DNA from 3 places in the Kluyvera sp. NPDC087067 genome. Region 1 is predicted to be linked to each of the others. Evidence: predicted binding sites of a transcription regulator. Region 1 holds the regulator's gene; each other region holds the start of a gene.
What was found. Region 1 encodes Fur, which represses iron uptake genes when iron is present. Its sites were predicted from a motif close to ATAATAATGAGAACNACTATCAA; they were not measured.
Positions count from the first base shown of each region.

Region 2: fhuE (ferric-rhodotorulic acid/ferric-coprogen receptor FhuE) is a predicted target of Fur. The motif match lies at 2,272-2,294, and genes of this name have one in related genera.
Region 3: efeU (iron uptake transporter permease EfeU) is a predicted target of Fur. The motif match lies at 1,827-1,849, and genes of this name have one in related genera.

Region 1 is NZ_JBIUZS010000004.1:395,264-398,547, forward strand. Features, by position in the region: gene chiP (chitoporin) at 1-828, shown strand, start outside; gene chiQ (ChiQ/YbfN family lipoprotein) at 879-1,220, shown strand; gene fur (ferric iron uptake transcriptional regulator) at 1,343-1,795, opposite strand; gene fldA (flavodoxin FldA) at 2,089-2,619, opposite strand; gene ybfE (LexA regulated protein) at 2,770-3,063, opposite strand; gene ybfF (esterase) at 3,194-3,284, opposite strand, start outside.
Region 2 is NZ_JBIUZS010000005.1:83,457-86,740, forward strand. Features, by position in the region: gene fhuE (ferric-rhodotorulic acid/ferric-coprogen receptor FhuE) at 11-2,149, opposite strand; gene ACIPDS_RS14190 (YncE family protein) at 2,553-3,284, shown strand, end outside.
Region 3 is NZ_JBIUZS010000001.1:327,805-331,088, forward strand. Features, by position in the region: gene putP (sodium/proline symporter PutP) at 1-1,343, shown strand, start outside; gene efeU (iron uptake transporter permease EfeU) at 1,906-2,739, shown strand; gene efeO (iron uptake system protein EfeO) at 2,791-3,284, shown strand, end outside.

The DNA of each region.
Region 1 (3,284 bases):
TGGACCAATGAGTACAAGGCGCCATGGCATCTGGAGATGGATAACTTCTATCAAAACGATAAGAAGACCAAGGTCGATTACCTGCACTCCATCGGTGCGAAATATGATTTTAAAAATGACCTGGTGCTGGAAGCGGCATTTGGTCAGGCAGAAGGCTATGTGGATCAGTACTTCGCGAAAGGGAGCTACAAGTTTGATATCCCTGGCGGCCCGCTGACCACCAGCTACCAGTTCTACGGAACGCGCGACAAAGTCAGCGACGGCGGCGTGAACGATATTTACGACGGCACCGCATGGCTGCAAGCATTAACCTTTGGCTATAAGCTCAACGAAGTTTTCGACTTCCGTCTGGAAGGGACGTGGGTGAAAGCGGATGGTCAGCAGGGCTACTTCCTGCAGCGTATGACCCCGACCTACGCGTCTTCAAACGGTCGTCTGGATATCTGGTGGGATAACCGTTCTGACTTTAACGCCAACGGCGAAAAGGCAGTGTTCTTCGGTTCCATGTATGACCTGAAAAACTGGAACCTCCCAGGCTGGGCCATCGGTGCGTCTTACGTCTATGCATGGGATGCGAAACCAGCGACCTGGCAGATCAACCCAGATGCCTACTACGACAAGAACAACACCATCAAAGAGTCTGCGTACAGCCTCGACATGATGTACACCGTTCAGGAAGGTCGTGCGAAGGGGACATTGTTCAAACTGCACTTCACGCAATACGACAACCACTCCGATATCCCAAGCTGGGGCGGTGGTTACGGCAACATCTTCCAGGATGAGCGCGACGTGAAATTCATGATGATCGCACCGTTCACTATTTTCTGATGCAGGATGCGGCAGGGGGAAACCTCTGCCGCTGCTAAGAGGCCCGTCGTATGAAAAAACTGATTATTGTCGCCTTAATGGCTACCGGCCTGACCGCCTGCGGGCAGTCAACTTCACCGGCACCGAAAGAAGATAGCAAACTCAAGGATGCCTACAGCGCCTGTATTAACACCGCGCAGGGGAATCCCGATAAAATTGAAGCCTGTCAGAGCGTGCTGAACGTCCTGCGTCAGGATAAGAAGCACGAACAATTTGCCAATCAGGAAAGCGTGCGCGTGCTGGATTATCAGCAGTGCATTCAGGCCCGCAAAACGGGTAACGATCAGGCGGTTGCTGCCCGTTGTGATAAAATCTGGCAGGAAATTCGCAGCAATAATACGCCACAAAAATAAAATAAACCGAACGCTGATAACTGAAAAAACCGCTGCTTGCAGCGGTTTTTTTATGGCGCCAGCCTAACGACAGGCAAAAAAAAACCAGCTCGCAATGGCTGGCTTTTTACGAAAGCAGAAAATTACTTTTCGATGATTTCGTGAGCGTTTTCATCTTCGCGGCAATCGCCTTCAGCGCAGTGACCGTAAAGATAAAGACTGTGGTTAGTTAAGCGGATGCCATGCTTGGTCGCAATTTCACGCTGACGCGCTTCAATGGAATCGTCGCTAAACTCGATAACCTTGCCGCAGTCGAGGCAGATCAGGTGATCGTGGTGATGCTGCTGGGTCAGTTCGAAAACGGATTTGCCGCCTTCAAAATTATGGCGTGTCACAATGCCAGCATCATCAAATTGGTTAAGAACACGGTAAACCGTGGCGAGGCCAATCTCTTCACCCATGTCGATCAGGCGTTTGTATAAGTCTTCCGCGCTGACATGGTGGTTATCAGGTTCCTGAAGAACTTCGAGAATCTTCAACCGTGGAAGTGTGACTTTCAGGCCAGCCTTCTTTAGTGCGGTATTATTGTCAGTCATGCGGAATCTGTCCTGTTGCTAAACGATTAACTTCCATCAGCGAAAGTTTCACAGAGAATGCACCCGAATTAATGCGTCTCATTATAGAATGCCCCTGGCAAAATGAAAACAGCAAGACTCGGGTCAGCTAAGCTTTCAAAAACGAGGCTTCATCGACAAATCAGGCGATGGAACAACGCTAAATCAGAAGATATTGTACAGGTATGTGGCAAAAAGTTAAAAAAATGTAGCTATTAATTTGATTGCTTTTACCTATTAATGAGGCGCGATTATATTATCGCGCCTCATTTGCATCAGGCGTTTTTGATTTCATCCAGGTGCAGTTCTTCTGCCACCTGCTTAACCCACTTCTCAACGCGCTCAGCGGTCAGTTCTGGCTGGCGATCTTCATCAATGGCCAGGCCCACAAAGTGATCGTCATCGGCAAGGCCTTTAGACGCTTCGAAGTGGTAACCCGCAGTAGGCCAATGGCCGACGATGGTCGCACCGCGTGGTTCGATAATATCGCGGATGGTGCCAAGCGCATCACAGAAGTATTCAGCATAGTCTTCCTGGTCGCCACAGCCGAACAGCGCAACCAGTTTACCATTGAAATCAACTTCTTCCAGCGTCGGGAAGAAATCATCCCAGTCACACTGTGCTTCGCCGTAGTACCAGGTTGGGATACCCAGCAGCAGAATATCGAAGGCCGCCAGGTCTTCTTTGCTGCTCTTGGCAATGTCGTGTACTTCAGCGACATCTTTGCCAAGCTGTTTTTGAATCATTTTTGCGATATTTTCGGTATTACCGGTATCGCTACCGAAGAAGATGCCAACGATTGCCATGAGTAAAATAACCTCTTGAAACTTAATGAGATGGTGGTGGATTATTGCCCACAGATAAGGGCAATCATAGCAGAACAGAGAAGGGTGCGGAAACAGCAATCGTGCCGTACTGCACACTCTGCTACATGAAAGTGTGTTTTGGGGGGATTTTCAGACTTTCCCCTGTCCGTGCAGCAGCGCAAGCTGACTCATCAACATTTCTTCGATAAGTTCGCTGCGGCTCATATCACGGGCAGTCGCCAGTTCGTTGAGCGCATCAACGGCCTCGACGTTCAGCTTTAGCTCAACGCGCTTCAGCCCGCGAACCTTGTCGCGTTTTAACTGATTGCGCTTGTTGATGCGGAGCTGTTCGTCACGCGAAAGCGGATTGGTTTTTGGTCTTCCCGGCCGACGCTCATTTGCGAACAAATCTAGTGTCGTACGGTCCGTTTGTTCTTTTGCCATGGTTCTGAGTGACTTCGGGGAAAACAAGCTACCGGGCAGCGCCCGATGCAGACAGCGCGCAATCATACATCAGTGGAACCCGCACGCCAACGACCGCGGCTATTCTGGCGCGCGGTCGTTGCATTTTTAATCACTCTGCGAGGTAGCGGCGAATCGCGCGCAGTACCGCGTCAGGTTTTTCGGCGTGAACCCAATGCCCGGCACCGGCAATAACGTGCGCT
Region 2 (3,284 bases), on a different contig from region 1:
CAAGTGCAAATTAGAACGCGTAGCTCATACTGACCGAGACGTTACGCGGCTCACCGTAGACCGCAGAATCATCCAGATAAGAGTAGTACTCGCGGTCAAACAGATTGTTGACGTTGGCCTGCACCGCCAGCGCTTTGGTCACCTGATACTGAGCAAACAGGCTCACCAGCGGGTAGCTGCTCTGATGGAGGCGCTGCGTCTCGCCATCTGGCCCGGTCACATCCTTGTACACGCCATTTTGCCAGTTTGCCCCGCCGCCAATCGTCAGCTCTGGCATAACCGGAACCCGGTAACGGCTGAACAGCTTGAGCTGCGTTTGCGGCGCAAAGCTGTTGTAACGGCCATCGCTATCCTGCGCGACAAAGCGCGTCGCGCTAAAGGTCAGCTGCAGGTTATCGGTCACCGCACCATTCACCTCAAACTCTGCGCCTTTACTCACCGCACCGCTGGTCGCGCGATAGGCCTGCTCGCTGCTGGCGTTGACGAACTCACCGCTTATCGCTTCCGCAACGTTTTCTTGCTCGATACGAAATACCGCAAGGTTGGTGGTTAAGCGCCCGTCCATCCAGTCAGCTTTCAGGCCGGTTTCGTAGTTTTTGCCGGTAATCGGCGACAACCATTTACCGTCAACGGAACGCTTGGTTTGTGGCGCAAAAATCGAGGTATAGCTGGCGTAGGCTGACAGGCTTTCGGTCAGGTCATACACCAGTCCGCCGTAAGGCGTGGTGTTGTACTTGCGCATATCGCCGCTGCTGCCGTCGGTGCTGTACTGGGTGTAACGCGCGCCAAAAATCAATGAAAGCGGATCGGCCAGTGATAAGCGTACCGCAGTGTAGGTCGATTTCTGGCGGACGATATCATTGGCATTCTGATACCAGTCGCCCCACGTTGGCTGCGACACACTCCCGTTCCAGTTGTTGTCGAAAATGCCGATTTGGCTGGCTTCCATCGGCCCGTCCTGACTTTCGGTCGCATTATGCTGGCGACTGTAGCTGGCACCGGCCATCAGTTGATGCTGGCGTCCGAGCAGCGTGAATGGCCCATTGGCATAGGTATCGAAAGAATCCACGGTACGTTTGCCTTTGTCTTTGCTGCCCCAGCCGGTTGCGCCTTCGCCGGTATCGGCATCCGGGTTCCCCATGACATATAACAGTGTATCGTTGAAGGTCTGCTCACCGTGGGTACCATTGAAGCGATATGACCAGCCGTTATCCCAATTGTGGGTCAGGTCAACGAAAACCTTGCGCGATTCAACCTGATAGCGCGTCCAGTCTGCCGCCGTGTTGGTGCTGCGGTCGTAATGGGTGCGCGTACCGTTGCTAAACAGGCTTGGCAAACCACCCCAGGTCGGATTGCCGGTGTTGGATTTCTGATAGTCCCAGCCCAATGACACGGTGGTGTTGTCGGTCAGGTCAGCATCCACCACGCCGTAGAGAAACTTCTTGGTTTTATGATAGCGGTCGAGCCAGCTGTCCTGATCCTGATAGCCGGTGACAATGCGACCACGCAGGCTGCCGTCAGCATTAAGCGGCGTAGAGAGATCGGCCACGTAGCGCTGAGTATTCCAGCTACCGTAACTGGCGCTGATATTGCCGGTCGCCGTTTTGCTGTCAGCCCGTTTACGCACCATATTCACCGTGGCCCCCGGATCACCGGCGCCGGTCATCAGGCCATTGGCTCCACGCACGACTTCTATTCGGTCATAGATAGCGGTATCAGCCGCCGCATCGCCATAGTTCCACGCATCGCCAATTGAGGTTGGAATATCATCGTAAGAGAAGTTGGTGATCTCAAAGCCACGTGAGTAGAAATAGGTACGCTCGGAGTCTATCTGTTGTGATGAAACACCGGTTGCGTTGGTCAGCACATCGTCCACGGTTTGCAGATCCTGATCCTGCATCCGCTGACGCGTCACCACGGTAACAGACTGTGGGATATCGCGCGGGGCCATTTCCATTTTGGTGCCCGCATGAGTGGTTTTCACCGCATAATCCTGCTGTTCATCCACAGCATTGTCGGTGCTGCCATACACCACCATTTCCTGGCTTTTTTCTTCCGCGTGCGCTTGCTGGATAAAACCGTGAATGACCAGCGCCAAAAGTGAAACGGTAAGCGGTCTGCCGCTGATTTCCCTGCCATAAAAATGCATAAGTATTCCCATCAGATCTTGTAATTGTGAGTGAAAACCCTTGCGCTTAAAGCCGCGAAAAATACCCAGAATTTCTGTAAGCATTTAACTTGCATAAAAAGCGATAACGGCAACAAATGAGAATGCTAATGATAATTACTCGCTTTAAATAACACAGGCGGTTTTGTCAGTTAAATGTAAGCAAATGTATACATATTATTTATCAGTGCATTACATGCTTATTCCAGCCATGTCACCGCAAAAATAGCGTAATGAAAAGCCTGTTGCAGGCGGATATTACCGCCTGACACACGCAACTGATTTGCTCATTTTTTATAAATAATTATTATTCTCATTCTTATTAAAACTATCCCGTTCAGGGTGACCTCTTGCGGGAATCGCTTATCCAATGATGGAGTTTCGAATGGTATCGTTATTCAGCCCGCGTAAAACGGCGCTCGGCGTCGCGTTAATGGCCGCTTTTTCCCTGACCGCCCTGCCTGCCGCTGCCGAGAACGCACAGCCCGCCGAGAACGCGGCAGCGCTAAAGACCGCCACCTCCGTAAATCAGCGCGAGCTGGGTGATGGCTTGTATGAAATGGCGTATGTATCAGCCCAGAAAGCGCTGTATGTTGCCAGTGCGCAGAGCTTCAAGGATGTAAACGGGGGCGTCATTTACCGCCTCGACCCGGCAACGCTTGCCACTAAAGGCACAACGCATACCGACCTGAAAAACTTCGGTATGGCGGTCGATGACAATGGCAAAGTGTTCTACACCACCAATTCCCTGGATGGCGCAGTTTCAAAGGTCGATGCTAAAAGCGGGAAAGTCCTTCAGCGATTAGTGCTGGACGGCAAAAAAGATAAAGACGGCGATCCAACGGGCGCGCGTGAAGTGTTATTCCACGACGGCCTGCTGTTTATTGGTCGCGTGGCAGAGCCTGGTTTTATCTCGATTGTTGATGCCAAAACCATGACCCTGAAGGGGCGTATTGATAACGCAGGTAAATGGGTCACCGGGATTATCTATTCGCCGCTGACCAAGCGTATTTATGCCACCAACGGCGCAGGCGAAGTGCTGGTGATAAACCCGCAAAGCTACAAAATTGAACAGCGCTGGACGCCGGGCGACGGTAAAGAGTACCTGTTGCTGAAC
Region 3 (3,284 bases), on a different contig from region 1:
TGCTGATGGGCCTGCCGGGGGCGATTTTTATCGCCGGTATTTCGGAAAGCTGGATTGCCATTGGCCTGACCTTAGGCGCATGGATTAACTGGAAACTGGTGGCCGGGCGTCTGCGCGTGCACACCGAGGCCAATAATAACGCCTTAACGCTGCCGGACTATTTTACCGGGCGTTTTGAAGATAATAGCCGCGTACTGCGAATTATCTCGGCGCTGGTTATTTTGCTGTTCTTCACTATCTACTGTGCCTCCGGGATTGTTGCCGGTGCGCGTCTGTTTGAAAGCACCTTTGGCATGAGCTACGAAACGGCGCTGTGGGCCGGGGCGGCGGCGACCATTCTGTACACCTTTATTGGTGGATTCCTCGCGGTAAGCTGGACCGATACCGTGCAGGCGAGTCTGATGATTTTCGCCCTGATTCTGACCCCGGTTATCGTGATATTTGCCGTAGGTGGCCTGGGTGATTCGCTGGAAGTGATTAAGCAAAAGAGCATTGAGAACGTGGATATGCTCAAAGGTCTGAACTTCGTGGCGATTGTTTCGCTGATGGGGTGGGGTCTGGGCTACTTCGGTCAGCCGCATATTCTGGCGCGCTTTATGGCGGCCGATTCCCACCACAGCATCGTCCACGCTCGTCGTATCAGTATGACATGGATGATCCTGTGCCTGGCCGGTGCGGTTGCCGTCGGTTTCTTCGGTATTGCCTACTTCCAGAATAACCCTGCGTTAGCGGGCCCGGTGAGTCAGAACGCGGAGCGCGTGTTTATCGAGCTTGCGCAAATTCTGTTTAACCCGTGGATTGCGGGGATCCTGCTGTCGGCCATTCTGGCGGCGGTGATGTCCACGTTAAGCTGTCAGCTGCTGGTCTGCTCCAGCGCGATTACAGAAGATCTGTACAAAGCGTTTCTGCGTAAAAACGCTAGCCAGAAAGAGCTGGTGTGGGTAGGGCGCTTTATGGTGCTGGTGGTGGCGCTGGTGGCGATTGCGCTGGCGGCAAACCCGGAAAACCGCGTGCTGGGTCTGGTGAGCTATGCGTGGGCAGGCTTCGGCGCCGCGTTTGGCCCGGTGGTACTGTTCTCGGTGATGTGGTCACGCATGACCCGCAACGGTGCACTGGCAGGGATGGTTATTGGTGCGCTCACCGTGATTGTCTGGAAACAGTTCGCCTGGCTGGGGCTGTATGAAATTATCCCAGGCTTTATCTTCGGCAGTATCGGGATTGTGGTGTTCAGCCTGCTGGGTAAAGCGCCATCGGCCGCGATGCAAGAGCGTTTTGCGAAAGCAGATGCCTATTATCATTCAGCACCGTTACCTCGTACCGGTAGCCCGGACGAGGTGCGATAGCGCCGACTCCGGGGGAACTCGGTGCCTGTCCCGGCGGCGCTACGCTTGGCCGGGCTACAGGCTGCTGCGATTGTAGCCCGGACGAGGTGCGCTAGCACCGACTCCGGGGGAGCACGGAGCTTATCCCGGCGGCGCTACGCTTGGCCGGGCTACAGGCTGCTGCGGTTGTAGCCCGGACGAGGTGCGTTAGCACCGACTCCGGGGGAGCACGGAGCTTATCCCGGCGGCGCTGCGCTTGGCCGGGCTACAGGGTGCTGCGGTTGTAGGCCGGATAAGGCAAAGCCGCCATCCGGCAATGTGCGCGGTTATGCCTGATGGCGCTGCGCTTATCATGCCTACGTGACTGTCCCCAAGCCCGCAAATTTTGCGGGCTTTTTCATGCGCACAGCCTTAGTCTGCTACCGATAAATTGCGCAACTATATTGCCGCTATTCGTTTACATCTCGTCATTATTTCCCACACATTTCCCTTGTGTTTCCGCTTTTCTTAATGATAATCACTATCACTCACATTTACCGGACTTTGCAAAAGTTGACGGCGTTTCACATTTAAGGATGTCTGCATGTTTGTTCCGTTTCTCATTATGTTGCGGGAAGGTCTGGAAGCGGCGCTGATTGTCAGCCTGATTGCCAGCTATTTAAAGCGTACCCAGCGCGGCCGCTGGATTGGCGTGATGTGGATTGGCGTACTCCTTGCCGCCGCACTGTGCTTAGGCTTAGGGATCTTTATCAACGAAACCACCGGCGAGTTCCCGCAAAAAGAGCAGGAGCTTTTTGAAGGCGTGGTGGCGGTGATTGCGGTGGTGATCCTCACCTGGATGGTGTTCTGGATGCGCAAAGTCTCCCGCAACGTCAAACAGCAGCTTGAGCAGGCAGTCGATAATGCGCTGCAAAAAGGCAATAACCACGGCTGGGCGCTGGTGATGATGGTTTTCTTCGCCGTGGCGCGTGAAGGTCTGGAGTCGGTGTTCTTTCTGTTAGCCGCGTTTCAGCAAGACCTCGGCATCTGGCCACCGCTCGGTGCGATGCTTGGGCTGGCCACGGCAATTGTGCTGGGCTTCATGCTCTACTGGGGCGGTATCCGCCTGAATCTCGGCGTGTTCTTCCGCTGGACGAGTCTGTTTATTCTGCTGGTGGCAGCCGGTCTGGCAGCAGGGGCGATTCGCGCCTTCCATGAAGCCGGATTGTGGAACGCCTTCCAGGATGTCGCCTTTGACTTTAGCGGCACTCTGACGACGCATTCGCTGTTTGGCACGCTGCTGGAAGGTATTTTGGGTTACCAGGAAGCGCCGAGCGTCAGCGAAGTGGCGGTCTATTTCCTGTATCTGATTCCGGCGCTGGTGCTGTTCTTCTGGCCTCCGCGTCCAACAACATCAACTTCACGTATCACACCTTAAGGCTGATAACGGTTGCTAGTGACAACAAACTTTCTTTTAAAGGGATGGAACATGACCAAGAACTTCCGCCGCAGCGCGTTGCAGACGGGCATCGCCGCACTCTTTTCGACCGCGTTTATGGCGCACGCCGCCGATATTCCTCAGGTTAAAGTGACGGTAAACGACAAACAGTGTGAACCGATGTCGATAACCGTGAACGCCGGTAAAACCCAGTTCATCATCCAGAACCACAGCCAGAAAGCGCTGGAGTGGGAGATCCTCAAGGGGGTGATGGTGGTTGAAGAGCGTGAGAACATCGCGCCGGGCTTCACCCAGAAAATGACCGCCAATTTGCAGCCGGGCGAATATGACATGACCTGCGGCCTGCTGACCAACCCGAAAGGGAAGCTGATTGTGAAAGGTGAAGCGACAGCGGACGCAGCAAAAGCCAACGCCTTGCTGGATCTCAGCACCGCAATCACCGCTTATAAAGCCTATGTCGTGGAGCAAACCGCTGAACTGGTCAAAGGCACCCAAGCCTTTACCGACGCAGTGAAAGCGGGCGA